DNA from 4 places in the Pectobacterium quasiaquaticum genome. Region 3 is predicted to be linked to each of the others. Evidence: predicted binding sites of a transcription regulator. Region 3 holds the regulator's gene; each other region holds the start of a gene.
What was found. Region 3 encodes PurR, which represses purine synthesis genes. Its sites were predicted from a motif close to CANGCAAACGTTTGCNTG; they were not measured.
Positions count from the first base shown of each region.

Region 1: purH (bifunctional phosphoribosylaminoimidazolecarboxamide formyltransferase/IMP cyclohydrolase) is a predicted target of PurR. The motif match lies at 1,754-1,771, and genes of this name have one in related genera.
Region 2: purM (phosphoribosylformylglycinamidine cyclo-ligase) is a predicted target of PurR. The motif match lies at 1,599-1,616, and genes of this name have one in related genera.
Region 4: carA (glutamine-hydrolyzing carbamoyl-phosphate synthase small subunit) is a predicted target of PurR. The motif match lies at 1,857-1,874, and genes of this name have one in related genera.

Region 1 covers NZ_CP065177.1:250,442-254,694, reverse strand. Annotated here, with positions in the region: rRNA gene IG609_RS01155 (16S ribosomal RNA) at 1-1,307, opposite strand, end outside; gene purH (bifunctional phosphoribosylaminoimidazolecarboxamide formyltransferase/IMP cyclohydrolase) at 1,914-3,503, shown strand; gene purD (phosphoribosylamine--glycine ligase) at 3,521-4,253, shown strand, end outside.
Region 2 covers NZ_CP065177.1:3,153,480-3,157,732, reverse strand. Annotated here, with positions in the region: gene purN (phosphoribosylglycinamide formyltransferase) at 1-465, opposite strand, end outside; gene purM (phosphoribosylformylglycinamidine cyclo-ligase) at 465-1,502, opposite strand; gene upp (uracil phosphoribosyltransferase) at 1,841-2,467, shown strand; gene uraA (uracil permease) at 2,819-4,108, shown strand; gene hda (DnaA inactivator Hda) at 4,209-4,253, shown strand, end outside.
Region 3 covers NZ_CP065177.1:2,455,770-2,460,022, forward strand. Annotated here, with positions in the region: gene IG609_RS11270 (C40 family peptidase) at 1-781, shown strand, start outside; gene cydH (cytochrome bd-I oxidase subunit CydH) at 998-1,087, opposite strand; gene purR (HTH-type transcriptional repressor PurR) at 1,477-2,502, shown strand; gene cfa (cyclopropane fatty acyl phospholipid synthase) at 2,834-3,985, shown strand; gene IG609_RS11290 (riboflavin synthase) at 4,080-4,253, opposite strand, start outside.
Region 4 covers NZ_CP065177.1:3,768,464-3,772,716, reverse strand. Annotated here, with positions in the region: gene ispH (4-hydroxy-3-methylbut-2-enyl diphosphate reductase) at 1-491, shown strand, start outside; gene dapB (4-hydroxy-tetrahydrodipicolinate reductase) at 830-1,651, shown strand; gene carA (glutamine-hydrolyzing carbamoyl-phosphate synthase small subunit) at 2,097-3,245, shown strand; gene carB (carbamoyl-phosphate synthase large subunit) at 3,260-4,253, shown strand, end outside.

The sequences.
Region 1 (4,253 bases), 2.2 Mb from region 3:
ATCCGGACTACGACGTACTTTATGAGGTCCGCTTGCTCTCGCGAGGTCGCTTCTCTTTGTATACGCCATTGTAGCACGTGTGTAGCCCTACTCGTAAGGGCCATGATGACTTGACGTCATCCCCACCTTCCTCCGGTTTATCACCGGCAGTCTCCTTTGAGTTCCCGACCGAATCGCTGGCAACAAAGGATAAGGGTTGCGCTCGTTGCGGGACTTAACCCAACATTTCACAACACGAGCTGACGACAGCCATGCAGCACCTGTCTCAGAGTTCCCGAAGGCACCAAAGCATCTCTGCTAAGTTCTCTGGATGTCAAGAGTAGGTAAGGTTCTTCGCGTTGCATCGAATTAAACCACATGCTCCACCGCTTGTGCGGGCCCCCGTCAATTCATTTGAGTTTTAACCTTGCGGCCGTACTCCCCAGGCGGTCGATTTAACGCGTTAGCTCCGGAAGCCACGCCTCAAGGGCACAACCTCCAAATCGACATCGTTTACAGCGTGGACTACCAGGGTATCTAATCCTGTTTGCTCCCCACGCTTTCGCACCTGAGCGTCAGTCTTTGTCCAGGGGGCCGCCTTCGCCACCGGTATTCCTCCAGATCTCTACGCATTTCACCGCTACACCTGGAATTCTACCCCCCTCTACAAGACTCTAGCCTGTCAGTTTTGAATGCAGTTCCCAGGTTAAGCCCGGGGATTTCACATCCAACTTAACAGACCGCCTGCGTGCGCTTTACGCCCAGTCATTCCGATTAACGCTTGCACCCTCCGTATTACCGCGGCTGCTGGCACGGAGTTAGCCGGTGCTTCTTCTGCGGGTAACGTCAATCGATAAGGTTATTAACCTCATCGCCTTCCTCCCCGCTGAAAGTGCTTTACAACCCGAAGGCCTTCTTCACACACGCGGCATGGCTGCATCAGGCTTGCGCCCATTGTGCAATATTCCCCACTGCTGCCTCCCGTAGGAGTCTGGACCGTGTCTCAGTTCCAGTGTGGCTGGTCATCCTCTCAGACCAGCTAGGGATCGTCGCCTAGGTGAGCCATTACCTCACCTACTAGCTAATCCCATCTGGGCACATCCGATGGCGAGAGGCCCTAAGGTCCCCCTCTTTGGTCCGAAGACGTTATGCGGTATTAGCTACCGTTTCCAGTAGTTATCCCCCTCCATCAGGCAGTTTCCCAGACATTACTCACCCGTCCGCCGCTCGTCACCCAGAGAGCAAGCTCTCCTGTGCTACCGCTCGACTTGCATGTGTTAGGCCTGCCGCCAGCGTTCAATCTGAGCCATGATCAAACTCTTCAATTTAAGATTTGTTTGATTTGCTGAACTCGTCAGCGATGCTCAAAGAATTAGTAACTGTTTATTCGTAATGAATTTACTGTTGTTCACTCTTCAAGACTTTTTTATATCGTTAAGATACGGTCTTGTGAGTGCCCACACAGATTGTCTGATTAAATTGTTAAAGAGCAGTGCCACATCTTCCGTGGCGCGGGCCGCATATATTATGCTTTTCCGCTGTGAAGTCAAGTCATTACTGACCGCCTTCGTTGAATTTTTTTCTGTCACACCAACTTCGTAAGTCGCTGTTGCCGTGTCAGTGGAGGCGCATTATAGGGACTTCTCGTCAGGCCGCAATAGGTGTTTTAAAGAAAAATGACTGTTTGCTGCATTCCACAGCAAAACCCCACTTTATACCTATTTTTGCACAAACTTATCCACAGAAAGCATTCTACTCAAAAATTGACGAGCATCACGCAAACGTTTTCGCTACAATTCACCCCGTTCAAAATCGTCGTGTTTTTGCGAACGCTAACTGAATATTTCTCTTTATTCCGCAATTATGGCTCTGACAAAGACGATATTCACATACCGTTCTTTACTGACTACCCAAATCCAGGGGATAACATCATCATGCAACAACGCCGTCCAATTCGCCGCGCTCTGCTCAGCGTTTCTGACAAAGCAGGTATTGTCGAATTTGCTCAAGCTCTGTCCCACCGTGGCGTCGAGCTCCTTTCAACGGGTGGAACAGCCCGTTTGCTGGCCGATGCTGGGTTAGCGGTGACTGAAGTCTCTGACTACACCGGTTTCCCAGAAATGATGGATGGGCGAGTGAAGACACTGCACCCAAAAGTACACGGCGGCATTCTGGGACGGCGCGATCAAGATGATGCGATCATGACACAGCACGACATCAAGCCGATTGATATCGTCGTTGTGAATTTGTATCCGTTTGCTCAGACCGTCGCTCGTGAGAACTGCACGTTAGAAGATGCGGTTGAGAACATCGATATCGGTGGCCCGACGATGGTCCGCTCCGCCGCCAAGAACCATAAAGATGTGGCTATCGTGGTCAAGAGCAGCGACTACAGCACCATCATTAATGAAATCGACGCCAACGAGGGTTCACTGACCTACGAAACCCGTTTCGATTTAGCCATTAAAGCCTTCGAACACACTGCCGCTTACGACAGTATGATTGCCAACTACTTTGGTGCACTGGTTCCGCCTTACCACGGTGAAACCGATAAACCATCAGGCAACTTCCCGCGCACGTTAAACCTGAACTACATCAAAAAGCAGGACATGCGCTATGGCGAGAACAGCCATCAGCAAGCTGCCTTCTATATAGAAGAGAATATTCACGAGGCCTCTGTCGCCACCTCGACACAGTTACAAGGCAAAGCGCTGTCTTATAACAACATTGCCGATACCGATGCGGCGCTGGAATGTGTGAAAGAATTCGCCGAACCGGCCTGCGTTATCGTTAAGCATGCGAATCCGTGCGGCGTAGCAATTGGCGACTCAATTCTTGATGCTTACGAGCGTGCCTATAAAACCGACCCAACATCGGCATTCGGCGGCATTATCGCTTTCAACCGCGAGCTGGATGAAGAGACGGCGAAGGCCATCATTAGCCGCCAGTTTGTCGAAGTCATTATTGCGCCATCTGCCAGCGAGGCCGCATTGAAGGTGACCGCAGCCAAACAAAACGTACGCGTCCTGACCAGCGGTAGCTGGCAGCAACGCGTTCCTGGTCTGGACTTCAAACGCGTCAACGGTGGTTTACTGGTACAGGACCGCGATCTGGGCATGGTCGATTCATCTCAATTGCGTGTCGTCAGCGAGCGCCAGCCGAGCGAACAGGAATTACGTGATGCCCTTTTCTGCTGGAAAGTGGCTAAGTTCGTTAAATCCAATGCGATTGTGTACGCACGCGACAACATGACCATCGGGATAGGTGCTGGCCAGATGAGTCGCGTTTACTCAGCGAAAATCGCCGGCATCAAAGCGAGCGACGAAGGGCTGGAAGTAAAAGGTTCCGCCATGGCATCTGATGCGTTCTTCCCATTCCGTGATGGTATTGATGCCGCGGCTGCTGTTGGCATTACCTGCGTGATCCAACCGGGCGGGTCGATTCGTGATGATGAAGTCATTGCTGCCGCCAACGAACACGGCATTGCGATGATCTTTACCGACATGCGCCATTTCCGCCATTAATTCTGGAGCTGACCGAAATGAACATTTTAGTAATTGGTAATGGCGGACGCGAGCACGCGCTAGCCTGGAAAGCCTCGCAGTCACCGCTGGCGAAACGTGTTTATGTTGCTCCAGGAAATGCGGGTACCGCGCTTGAACCAGCGCTGACCAACGTCGATATCGCCGCCACTGATATTCCAGCGTTAGTCGCTTTTGCGCAGGAAAACCACATCGATTTGACCATCGTTGGCCCGGAAACACCGCTAGTTATCGGTGTTGTGGATGCATTTCAGAGCGCGGGGCTAAAAATCTTTGGCCCAACGCAGGGCGCTGCACAGTTAGAAGGCTCTAAAGCCTTTACTAAAGATTTTCTGGCACGCCACAATATCCCATCAGCGGAATACCAGAACTTCACCGAAGTTGAACCCGCGCTGGCCTATGTACGCAGCAAAGGCGCACCTATCGTCATCAAGGCCGACGGACTAGCCGCGGGTAAAGGCGTGATTGTCGCCATGACGTTGCAGGAAGCAGAGAACGCCATTCAGGATATGCTAGCGGGGAATGCATTCGGCGATGCCGGACACCGTATCGTGGTGGAAGAGTTCCTTGATGGCGAAGAAGCCAGCTTCATCGTGATGGTAGATGGCAAGAATGTCTTGCCGATGGCAACCAGTCAGGACCATAAGCGTGTTGGGGATAAAGATACGGGCCCGAATACCGGTGGTATGGGCGCTTATTCGCCAGCTCCGGTCGTGACCGATGAAATCCACC
Region 2 (4,253 bases), 700 kb from region 3:
CACTTTCGCTTGCAGAATCAGTGGGCCGCCGTCCAGTTCATCGGTGACGAAATGGACGGATGTCCCATGTTCCCGATCGCCATTTTCCAGCGCCTTGCGGTGTGTATGCAGGCCGGGATATTTGGGCAGCAGAGAAGGATGAATGTTCAGCATTTTGCCGGCAAACTGGGCAACAAATTCTGGGCTAAGAATCCGCATGTAACCTGCCAGAACCACCAGCGCCGGCTCATATTGCTCAATTTCATTTGCCAGTGCGGCATCAAATGCGGCGCGGTCGGCAAAGTCTTCAGGATTCAGGACGCACGTAGGAATATCCGCATCCTGTGCGCGTTCTAGCCCGTAAGCCTCCGCATTATTACTGAATACGGCGACGATCTTTCCTTTAAGGCGTCCGTTCTTACAGGCGTCAATCAACGCCTGTAAGTTGCTTCCATGACCTGAAATCAGCACAACGATGTTTTTCATCAGTTAATAACCACTGCGTCTCCGGCATCGGTTTGAGTAATGACGCCGATTTTCCATGCGTTTTCGCCGCTGCTGTTGAGTAATGCAACGGCCTCGTCTGCCTGTTCGGCTGGCAGTGCGATGATCATACCAACACCGCAGTTGAAAGTACGATACATTTCGTGACGGCTGACATTACCTGCCTGTTGCAGCCAGTTGAAAACGGCAGGCCATTGCCAACTGGATTCGTCGATCGTCGCCTGCATGCCTTCTGGCAGTACGCGTGGGATATTTTCCCAGAAGCCGCCGCCGGTCAGGTGAGAAATGGCGTGGACATCGACTTTCTCAATCAGGGACAGTATAGATTTCACGTAGATTTTGGTCGGGGCCAGCAGGTGATCGGCCAGTGATTTACCTTCCAGCTCGAACTGCTCTGGATCGGTTTTGCTGACTTCGAGCACTTTGCGCACCAGCGAATAGCCGTTTGAATGCGGGCCGCTGGAAGCGAGGGCAACCAGAACATCGCCGTTCTGAACTTTGCTGCCGTCAATAATTTCTGATTTTTCTACCACACCGACGCAGAAGCCAGCAACGTCGTAGTCTTCGCCGTGATACATACCCGGCATTTCGGCGGTTTCACCACCGACCAGCGCACAGCCTGATTGCTTACAGCCTTCCGCGATACCGGTAATCACACTGGCTGCGGTGTCAACATCCAGCTTGCCTGTAGCGTAATAGTCGAGGAAGAACAGCGGTTCAGCGCCCTGAACGACCAGATCGTTCACACACATCGCAACCAGATCGATACCAATGGTATCGTGGCGTTTCAGGTCCATCGCCAGGCGCAGTTTGGTGCCGACTCCGTCAGTGCCGGAAACCAGAATCGGTTCGCGGTATTTTTGCGGTAAGGCGCACAAGGCACCGAAACCACCCAATCCACCCATAACTTCCGGGCGACGGGTCTGTTTCACTACACCTTTGATACGGTCTACCAATGCATTACCCGCATCGATATCCACGCCTGCGTCTTTATAGCTGAGAGAGGTTTTGTCGGTCACTGCTGAGTCCCCACGAAGGTTACGGGTCGTATTCAGAAAACACGGTATTTAGAAAACATACTGTGGTAAAAATAATGCGCGCTAATTCTAACAGTGTAGGCAATCGTTTGCGAGTGATGAGTCATCGGCTGGCTATTTTTCGTTAATGGCGACAATTTCTTTCCTCGGTTGATCTGGATCAGGCTTAATCATATGGCGCTAAGTAAAAAAGGCGGTATAATCCCGCGATTTTTTTTACGACGGGCTCTCATGCCCGCCGCCCTGCGGGCCGCCGCAAGCGGTGTTTAAAAACGCGCTTGGCGTTTTTGTCCGTCCACTTAGCCGATGGGGAGATAATGATGAAGATCGTCGAGGTGAAACACCCACTCGTCAAACACAAACTGGGTTTGATGCGTGAGAACGATATTAGCACGAAGCGTTTTCGTGAGCTGGCTTCCGAAGTGGGAAGTTTGCTGACTTACGAAGCGACGGCTGACCTGGCAACCGAAAAAGTCACCATTGATGGTTGGTGCGGTCCGGTTGAAGTCGATCAGATCAAAGGCAAGAAAATTACCGTCGTACCGATTCTGCGTGCAGGGTTGGGGATGATGGACGGCGTGCTGGAAAATGTGCCTAGCGCGCGTATCAGCGTTGTCGGCATATACCGTGATGAAGAGACGCTGGAGCCTGTTCCTTATTTCCAGAAGCTGGTTTCCAATATCGAAGAGCGCATGGCGCTGGTGGTTGACCCCATGCTGGCAACCGGTGGCTCAATGATTGCGACGATCGATCTGCTGAAAAAAGCAGGTTGTCACAGCATTAAGGTACTGGTATTGGTCGCGGCGCCAGAAGGGATTGCCGCACTGGAAAAAGCCCACCCAGATGTCGAACTTTACACGGCATCCATCGATAAAGGCCTCAACGAGCAGGGCTACATCATGCCGGGTCTGGGTGATGCGGGCGATAAAATATTTGGTACTAAATAACAGGTAAGCCGACTTATAGTCGGCTTTTTTTTGGCGCAAGGATACCCGTCATACTTCAAGCTGCTTGTGCGTTGGCCGCCCTTACTCACTCCAGTCACTTACTTGTGTAAGCTCTTGGAGATTCGTGCGGTTGCCGCCTTCACGCAACTCGAATTATTTAGGGTATCGGTATTGCCTATGGTGTGCCACGGCCTGTGTTACGTCACACGCAGTTCTTTTATACATCAGCAGTCAACATGTTCCTGCTTCACTACGGTGGGGTTGGATGAGTTTGGCTGTCATAAGAAGTGTGGGTATACCTGCACACATAAATAGCAACACTAGATAACAACACTACAGAGGATATTGAAGATGACTCGTCGCGCCATCGGGGTAAGTGAACGACCACCCTTGTTACAAACCATCCCGTTGAGTTTCCAGCATCTGTTCGCGATGTTTGGCGCTACCGTTCTGGTACCCATTCTGTTCAAGATCAATCCGGCAACCGTACTGTTATTCAACGGTGTAGGTACGCTGCTTTATTTATTCATTTGTAAGGGCAAAATCCCGGCGTATTTGGGGTCGAGCTTCGCGTTTATTTCCCCGGTTTTGCTGCTGTTGCCGCTGGGGTATGAAGTTGCACTGGGTGGCTTCATCATGTGTGGCGTGTTGTTCTGTCTGGTGGCGCTGATTGTTAAGAAAGCGGGCACCGGCTGGCTGAATGTGCTGTTTCCGCCTGCGGCGATGGGGGCGATTGTCGCCGTTATCGGTCTTGAACTGGCGGGTGTCGCAGCGGGAATGGCTGGGTTGCTGCCTGCCGATGGCACTTCTGTCGATTCTACCGCGGTGACGATTTCACTGGCGACGCTGGCAATCACCATTCTGGGCTCGGTGCTGTTTCGCGGCTTTCTGGCGATCATCCCGATTCTGATCGGGGTACTGGCTGGCTATGCGCTGTCGTTCGCGCTAGGCGTGGTGGATTTGACTCCGATTCGTGAAGCGCACTGGTTCGCGATGCCGACATTCTATACGCCACGTTTTGAGTGGTTTGCCATTCTGGCGATTCTGCCTGCGGCGCTGGTGGTGATCGCGGAACACGTTGGTCACCTGGTGGTGACGGCGAATATCGTGAAGAAAGATCTAATGCGTGAACCGGGGCTGCACCGCTCTATGTTCGCCAACGGCATTTCTACTGTGCTGTCTGGCTTCTTCGGTTCCACACCGAACACAACCTACGGTGAAAACATCGGCGTGCTGGCGATTACCAAAGTGTACAGCACCTGGGTGATCGGCGGTGCGGCGATCCTGGCGATTCTGCTTTCCTGCGTGGGCAAACTGGCAGCGGCGATTCAGGCTGTACCGGTCCCTGTTATGGGCGGCGTGTCGCTGCTGCTGTACGGCGTAATTGGTGCATCCGGTATTCGCGTGCTGATTGAATCCAAAGTGGATTACAACAAAGCGCAGAACCTGATCCTGACCTCCGTGATTCTGATCATCGGCGTCAGCGGTGCGAAAGTGCATCTGGGCTCGACCGAATTGAAGGGCATGGCGCTGGCGACGGTTGTTGGTATCGGCATGAGTCTGGTGTTTAAGGTCATCAGCCTGTTCCGCAAAGAGGAAGAGATCCTCGATGCGCCGGAAGAGAACGACGCGCGTTCATAACCGCGTCATTCCTCCCCTGTTGAGGCCGTGCGTATCGCGTCCTCAACAGGGGCCGGTTTCTGTGATAAACTCGATCCGTTTCCTGCCCGTTTTGCTTGAGGTGATTCTGAACACGCCGGCACAGCTTTCATTGCCACTCTACTTA
Region 3 (4,253 bases):
GCATACCCCGCATTCTGCGCCGAAGAAAAGCGCCGTGGTAGAAACGAATAAGAAAAGCCGCCAAACAAAGGGTAATGCTAAGTCACCGACGCCGATCAAAAGCAAAAAACCAGAACCTACCGCCGTCAGCAATAAACCCAAATCCCGCACCGCGAGCAAAGTGACAGAAAAAAAACCGTCACGGACGCAAAGCAGCACGCCCGCGCTCGTGAAAAAGAATCTTAAAAAGCTGAAGCCTGAAGAAGAGAAACAAACCACCGCACAAGCCAGAGTCAAAACCGGACTGAAGAAGACCGCACTCAAGGGGAAAGCGGATAAAAATCCAGCGCCGACAGAAAAAGGTATGGCGCTAAGCGCCGCACATAAAAAACGCTATCAGCATGCCAAAACGACCGCAATGAATAAATTGATGAGTCAGATAGGTAAGCCTTACCACTGGGGCGGTTCCTCTCCCTTTACCGGATTCGACTGTAGCGGACTGGTTTATTACGCCTACAAAGATGTCGTTAAGATCCAAATTCCACGCACTGCAAACGAAATGTATCACCTGCGTGATGCTGCTCCGATTAAAAAGAGTGAGCTGGAAAGTGGCGATCTGGTCTTCTTCCGCATCAATAATCGTGGGGCAGCCGATCACGTCGGGGTTTATCTGGGGGAAGGAAAATTTATTCAGTCGCCACGGACAGGCTCAGACATTCGTATCAGCAAGCTGAGTGAAGATTATTGGCAGGAGCACTACGTTGGTGCACGTCGCGTGGTCACACCGCAGACGATTCGTTAAGAGACAGATTATATCTGGTATACCCTAAATAATTCGAGTTTCAGGAAGGCGGCAAGCGAAGGAATCCCGATGAACTTACTCAAGTAAGTGATTCGGGTGAGTGAACGAAGCCAACGCACATGCAACTTGAAGTATGACGGGTATAAAACGATTCAGACACGTTTTATGCATCATCAACGTGTCTGAATACCTAACCCGCCCAGAGGCACCGTTCGGTTAGTTCAGCACCGCAATAAAACTAAACGCGATGATCACAGCCAACGAACCAACAGTTGTCAGCAAAGACATCTTCAGATCTGTATCCATGAATTACTCCTTATTAACGAACGAATTTTATCTGAAAGCTTCATCTGAAAAGACACCACCGTTCACAGCCAAACCCGTTTAGGTAGTAAAAGCCACAAATAATAGGGTTATTACGATTCTTTCATAATTGTAGCGAAAAATCTCGGACGAATGCATCACTAATAGTATAAATTAGCCCTTTCACTTTCATGATAAATCGGACACAATCCGCTGTTTATGAAAGCGCTACGTATCAGTCGAAAAACGTCAACCCAGATCCCTTCGGTATAACATTCGGCATTCTCCTTCTGAAATCCTGTTTTTTAGCTTAGAAGAAGAACATTAAACGTAGGCAAACGATTAACAATATACTTACGTCTATAACAGGTAAGTTCAGGAGTCATTTTTAGATGGCAACGATTAAAGATGTGGCAAAACGTGCTGGCGTTTCCACCACAACCGTATCGCACGTGATCAATAAAACACGTTTCGTCGCCGAAGAGACTAAGGCAGCCGTCAGGGCAGCAATCAAAGAATTGCACTATTCACCCAGCGCCGTCGCCCGCAGCCTCAAAGTTAATCACACTAAATCTATCGGCTTGCTGGCCACTTCCAGTGAAGCACCCTATTTCGCCGAGATCATTGAAGCCGTTGAAAATAGCTGCTACGCCAAAGGCTACACGCTGGTGCTGTGTAATTCGCATAACGACATCGGCAAGCAGCGCGCTTATCTTTCCATGCTGGCGCAAAAACGCGTCGACGGCCTGCTGGTAATGTGCGCCGAATATCCACCAGAGCTGTTGTCGATGTTGGAAGATTATCGCAGCATTCCGATGGTCGTGATGGACTGGGGACAGATGCACAGCGATTTTACCGATACGATTATCGATAACGCCTTTGAAGGCGGTTATATGGCAGGCCGCTACCTGATTGAACGCGGCCATCGGGATATCGGCGCCATCCCCGGCACTCAAGAACGCAACACCGGCAGCGGACGCTACCTCGGCTTTTTGAAAGCGCTGAAGGAAGCCGACATCACCGTACGCGACGAATGGGTGGTTCGAGGCGATTTTGAACCAGAATCCGGCTATAAAGCCATGCATCAGATCCTCGCACAGAAACAGCGTCCAACGGCTGTATTCTGCGGCGGCGATATTATGGCGATGGGGGCCATCTGTGCGGCTGACGAGCTGGGTCTGCGCGTGCCGCAGGATATTTCGGTGATCGGTTATGACAACGTGCGCCACGCGCGTTTCTTTACGCCTGCGCTGACCACCATCCACCAGCCAAAGGAGCGTCTGGGTCAATCCGCGTTCTCTATGCTACTGGATCGAATCACTAGTAAACGGGAAGATGCGCACGTCATTGAAGTGCACCCGACGTTGATTGAGCGCCGCTCGGTGGCAGACGGCCCCTACCTCGACTATCGCCGCTAGTCGCCGCTATTCTGTACAGCCGTTTTTCTTATTCCTGCCTGCATCCTCTCTCTGCTTCAGCCAATTCTCTTGTATGCTGGCTGAAGCCGTTATAATTCTATACCCTAAATAATTCGAGTTGCATGAAGGCGGCAAGCGAGGGAATCCCGATGAGCTTACTCAAGTAAGTGATTCGGGTGAGTGAACGTAGCCAACGTACATGCGGCTTGAAGTATGACGGGTATAATACCGTGTTTCATTTTCTCTGGTGACAGCCGATACCTCGGCTGCGATAAGTGTTGTCCAGGTATGTTTTACGATACTTTTACATGTGAAAAGTTAAGGAGACATGATGGGTTTACCTTATACAGAAGAATGGGATCCTAATACCGCGCCCTGGTTCCACATCGTGCAAGACATGCTGGCCAGCGCGGATATCGCCATCAACGGCACTCGCCCTTTTGACATCCGCGTGACCAACCCCAATTTCTTTAAACGTATCCTGCGTGAGGGATCGCTGGGGCTGGGAGAAAGCTACATGGATGAATGGTGGGAGTGTGAACGGCTGGATATGTTTTCCCATCGCGTCATGCGCGCGGGGCTGGATGCCAGGCTGCCCCGCCGTCTGCACGACCTGACGCGCGTCGCCCTCTCCCGCGTCACGAATTTACAATCCCGTCGACGCGCTCAGGTTGTCGGTAAAGCGCATTACGATTTAGGTAACGACCTCTTTACCCTGATGCTGGATCCCTATATGCAATACTCCTGCGCCTATTGGAAACAGGCACAGACGCTGGAACAGGCGCAGGAAGATAAACTCGCCATGATCTGCGAAAAGCTCCAGTTAACATCAGGGATGACGCTGCTGGATATCGGCTGTGGCTGGGGCGGGTTGGCCGAATTCGCGGCACGTCACTACGGTGTTTCAGTGTACGGCATCACCATTTCCAGAGAACAACAGGTGCTGGCACAGCGACGTTGTCAGGATCTGAACGTCACCATTGAATTACAGGATTACCGCGATCTCGATCGGCAATTCGATCGCGTGGTGTCAGTTGGCATGTTTGAACACGTCGGGCCACGCAACTATGACAATTATTTCCGCGTCGTGCGGCGTAATCTAAAACCCGATGGGCTGTTTCTGCTACATACCATCGGGGCCAATAAGACCAATCCGCACATCGATCCCTGGATTCATAAATACATCTTCCCCAACGGCTGTATTCCCTCCGTACAGCATATTGCGCAGGCAAGCGAGCCTTATTTGGTGATGGAAGACTGGCATAATTTCGGTGCTGATTACGATCGTACCTTAATGGCCTGGCACGCTCGCTTTCAGCAGAACTGGCCACGGCTTTCCACACGCTACACGGCCCGCTTCCGCCGGATGTTCAGCTACTATCTTAACTTTTGTGCAGGGGCTTTCAGAGCAAGGGAACTTCAGCTCTGGCAGGTCTTGTTCAGCACGGATGGGGTCGACGGTGGATTGCGCGTTGCGCGCTGACAGCATTGTGTGTTGACAGAAAGTCGTGTGCTGACTGAAAAGAGAAACCGGACGAGGCTATTCGTCCGGTTTACAAGCACAGGCAACGCGAAAATTACTCTTCTTTGCCCAGGTCACTCGCCTGCTTACTCGCCAACACGCGCTCGACCGTATCGACTACGGCCTGTGTCTGCGGGTCGATTTCGATATTAATGCGATTTCCCAGACGCTTCTGCCCCAGCGTGGTGCGATTCAGCGTTTCTGGAATTAAATGCACGCAGAAGCGTCC
Region 4 (4,253 bases), 1.3 Mb from region 3:
AGGTAAAAGACGAAAGCAATCTGTGTTTTATGACGCAGACCACGCTTTCTGTTGATGATACCTATGCGGTGATTGATGCATTGCGTGAGCGTTTCCCGCAGATCGTCGGCCCGCGTAAAGATGACATCTGCTATGCCACGACCAATCGTCAGGAAGCCGTTCGCCACTTGTCGGATAAGGCGGATGTCGTTTTTGTCGTCGGCTCTAAAAACTCCTCAAACTCCAATCGCCTTGCTGAATTAGCACAGCGCGCGGGGAAAGCAGCTTATCTGATTGATTCAGCAGAAGATATCCAGGAGTTATGGCTAGCGGGCGCTTCGCATGTTGGGGTAACCGCAGGCGCATCGGCACCGGATATTCTGGTACAACAGGTGATTCAGCGCCTGAAAGCATTAGGCGGCAAGGTGGCGGTTGAAATGCAGGGACGTGAAGAAAACATCGTCTTTGAAGTGCCGAAAGAACTGCGTGTTGACGTCAAACAGATAGATTAATGCTGTTTCTGCGGTAGGGCTTCTTCGGCCCTATCGCTGTTATTCCTATCTATGTTCCCCTGTTATTCACCCATGAAAATGTTAATGCATAAAAATGAATTTTTATGCGTTATGCCATGTGGTTTAATTTTGACCACTTTTGCTTATCTTCAAATACCTTGCGGCTTTTCATCGCTCTGATGCGCCATTTTGCTGTCTGTGGTTAGACAGTTTTGCTGATTTTCTGCGGCTTCAAACAGTATTTTCTAATCTGGCGGTAAATCCGCTGGCGATAGTGCGCAGCGCCCGTTAACCTGATGTTATTTTTATGTCGTCAGGATCAAAAAGAGAGAGACATTATGAAGGATTCATCCATCCGTATTGCGGTTGTAGGCGCGGGCGGCCGTATGGGACGCCAACTGATTCAGGCTATCGAGCAAATGGACGGCGTGGTATTGGGCGCGGCGCTGGAGCGTTCTGGTTCGTCTCTGATAGGAAGCGATGCCGGCGAACTTGCTGGGCTGGGTAAAAGCGGTATTACCGTGAATGAAAGTCTGGATGCCGTGCAGAATGATTTCGATATTTTGATCGACTTCACTCGCCCGGAAGGCACCTTAGCGCATCTGGCGTTTTGTCGTCAGCACCGTAAAGGCATGATTATTGGCACAACTGGCTTTGATGACGCAGGGAAAGCGGCGATTAAGCAGGCTGCGCAGGATATCGGGATTGTGTTTGCGGCGAACTTCAGCGTTGGCGTCAATGTCATGCTGAAGCTGCTGGAAAAGGCGGCCAAGGTCATGGGCGACTATACTGATATCGAAATCATTGAAGCACACCACCGTCACAAAGTGGATGCGCCATCGGGTACCGCGCTGGCGATGGGCGAAGCGATCGCCGATGCGTTGGGACGCGATCTGAAGTCCTGTGCCGTGTATGCGCGTGAAGGCTATACGGGTGAACGCGATCCGAAAAGCATTGGTTTTGCGACCGTGCGAGCGGGCGATATTGTCGGTGAACATACGGCGATGTTTGCTGACATTGGCGAGCGCGTTGAGATTACCCACAAGGCATCCAGCCGTATGACGTTTGCCAATGGTGCAGTAAGAGCCGCTATCTGGATTAGTTCGAAAGAAAGTGGCATTTTTGATATGAGAGATGTGCTTTCTCTGAATGATTTATAGTATTTAATTTTTATATAGATATTATATCTAACTGATAAAGGTGGTTATTTTTATGATCACCTTTACTTTTATCTTTTTGGATTATTTTTTCTATCACCATTGATTTTTGTTTGTGTTTTATTCTATTTTTTAGTGATGATTTTCCCTCCTTACTCTCAAAATGTCCTTGGCTGGTGATTTGTTACTCTTATTTTAGCAATGTTGTCTCGCAACCGTTTACTTCTCTCAGTTGATAGGGTTTTTTACGTCAGTGGGCCACTATTTATTTCGTAAAGCATAAAAATAAGAGAAAAAAAGCGGTTTGGGTAGACAATCGGGAAGACCATCATTAAAATGCGCCCAATTTGCCAAAAATTGGCCTTACGGGTAGTTTTTGCATTGATTTAGTGACTCAAATCTGAATTAATATGCAAATAACGTGATTGTTTATTCCTTGGAGGGTGTTTTGATTAAGTCAGCGCTATTGGTTCTGGAAGACGGAACCCAATTCCACGGTCGGGCCATTGGGGCAGAAGGGTCGGCAGTGGGGGAAGTGGTCTTCAATACGTCGATGACCGGTTATCAAGAAATCCTTACTGATCCTTCCTATTCCCGCCAGATTGTCACTCTCACTTATCCCCATATCGGTAATGTCGGCACCAATGCCAACGATGAAGAATCCCCCTCTGTACAGGCTCAAGGTCTGGTTATTCGTGATTTACCTCTGATTGCCAGCAACTACCGTAGTGAAGAAAGCCTGTCTGAATACCTCAAACGCAACAACATCGTCGCCATTGCTGATATCGATACCCGTAAACTGACCCGTCTGCTGCGTGAAAAAGGCGCACAGAATGGCTGCATCATCGCGGGCGATGCGCCGGATGCTGCTGTCGCGCTGGAGAAAGCGAAAGCGTTCCCAGGGCTGAAGGGCATGGATCTGGCAAAAGAAGTGACGACGCCAGAAAGCTACAACTGGTTACAGGGAAGCTGGACGCTGGAAGGCGAATTGCCAGCGGCGAAAAACGAAAGCGAACTGCCTTACCACGTTGTGGCTTATGACTATGGTGTGAAACGCAACATTCTGCGTATGCTGGTGGATCGCGGCTGCCGCCTGACGGTGGTTCCGGCGCAGACACCTGCTGAGGACGTACTGAAGCTGAATCCAGACGGCATTTTCCTCTCTAACGGCCCGGGTGACCCGGAACCGTGCGACTACGCGATTCGCGCGATCAAAACCTTCCTGGAAACGGATATTCCGGTATTCGGCATTTGTCTGGGTCACCAACTGCTGGCACTGGCGAGCGGTGCCAAGACCATCAAAATGAAGCTGGGTCACCACGGTGGCAACCATCCGGTCAAAGATCTGGATAACAACTGTGTGATGATTACCGCGCAGAACCACGGCTTTGCGGTTGATGAAAATAATCTGCCTGCCACGCTGCGCGTCACGCATAAATCCCTGTTCGACCATACGGTTCAAGGGATTCACCGCACGGATAAGCCCGCGTTCAGCTTCCAGGGTCACCCAGAAGCGAGCCCAGGCCCGCACGATGCCGCGCCGCTGTTCGACCACTTTATTGACTTGATTCAGACTTACCGTTCTTCAGCTAAATAATCAGGAGCGAGAAAATGCCAAAACGTACAGATATTAAAAGCATCCTGATTCTGGGCGCAGGCCCGATTGTTATCGGCCAGGCGTGTGAGTTTGACTACTCGGGTGCACAGGCGTGTAAAGCGCTGCGTGAAGAGGGTTACCGCGTTATTCTGGTGAACTCCAACCCAGCAACCATCATGACCGACCCGGAAATGGCCGATGCGACCTACATCGAGCCGATTCACTGGGAAGTGGTGCGCAAAATCATTGAAAAAGAGCGTCCAGATGCGGTGCTGCCAACGATGGGCGGCCAGACTGCGCTGAACTGTGCGCTGGAGCTGGAACGTCAGGGCGTGCTGGCCGAATTCGGCGTTACCATGATTGGTGCAACGGCGGATGCGATTGATAAAGCAGAAGATCGCCGCCGCTTCGACGTAGCAATGAAGAAGATCGGTCTGGATACCGCGCGTTCCGGTATTGCACACAATATGGAAGAAGCGCTGGCGGTTGCGGCTGACGTCGGCTTCCCGTGCATCATCCGTCCTTCCTTTACGATGGGCGGCACCGGTGGCGGTATCGCGTACAATCGTGAAGAGTTCGAAGAGATTTGCGAACGTGGTCTGGATCTGTCTCCAACCAAAGAGCTGCTGATCGATGAATCGCTGATCGGTTGGAAAGAGTATGAGATGGAAGTGGTGCGTGATAAGAACGACAACTGCATCATCGTCTGCTCCATCGAAAACTTCGATGCGATGGGGATCCACACCGGAGACTCCATCACCGTCGCACCGGCGCAAACGCTGACCGATAAAGAATATCAAATCATGCGTAACGCCTCGATGGCGGTACTGCGTGAAATCGGCGTAGAAACGGGCGGTTCCAACGTTCAGTTCTCGGTAAACCCGAAAACTGGCCGTCTGATTGTTATCGAAATGAATCCGCGTGTATCACGTTCTTCCGCGTTGGCCTCTAAAGCGACGGGCTTCCCGATTGCGAAAATCGCGGCCAAGTTGGCTGTAGGTTACACGC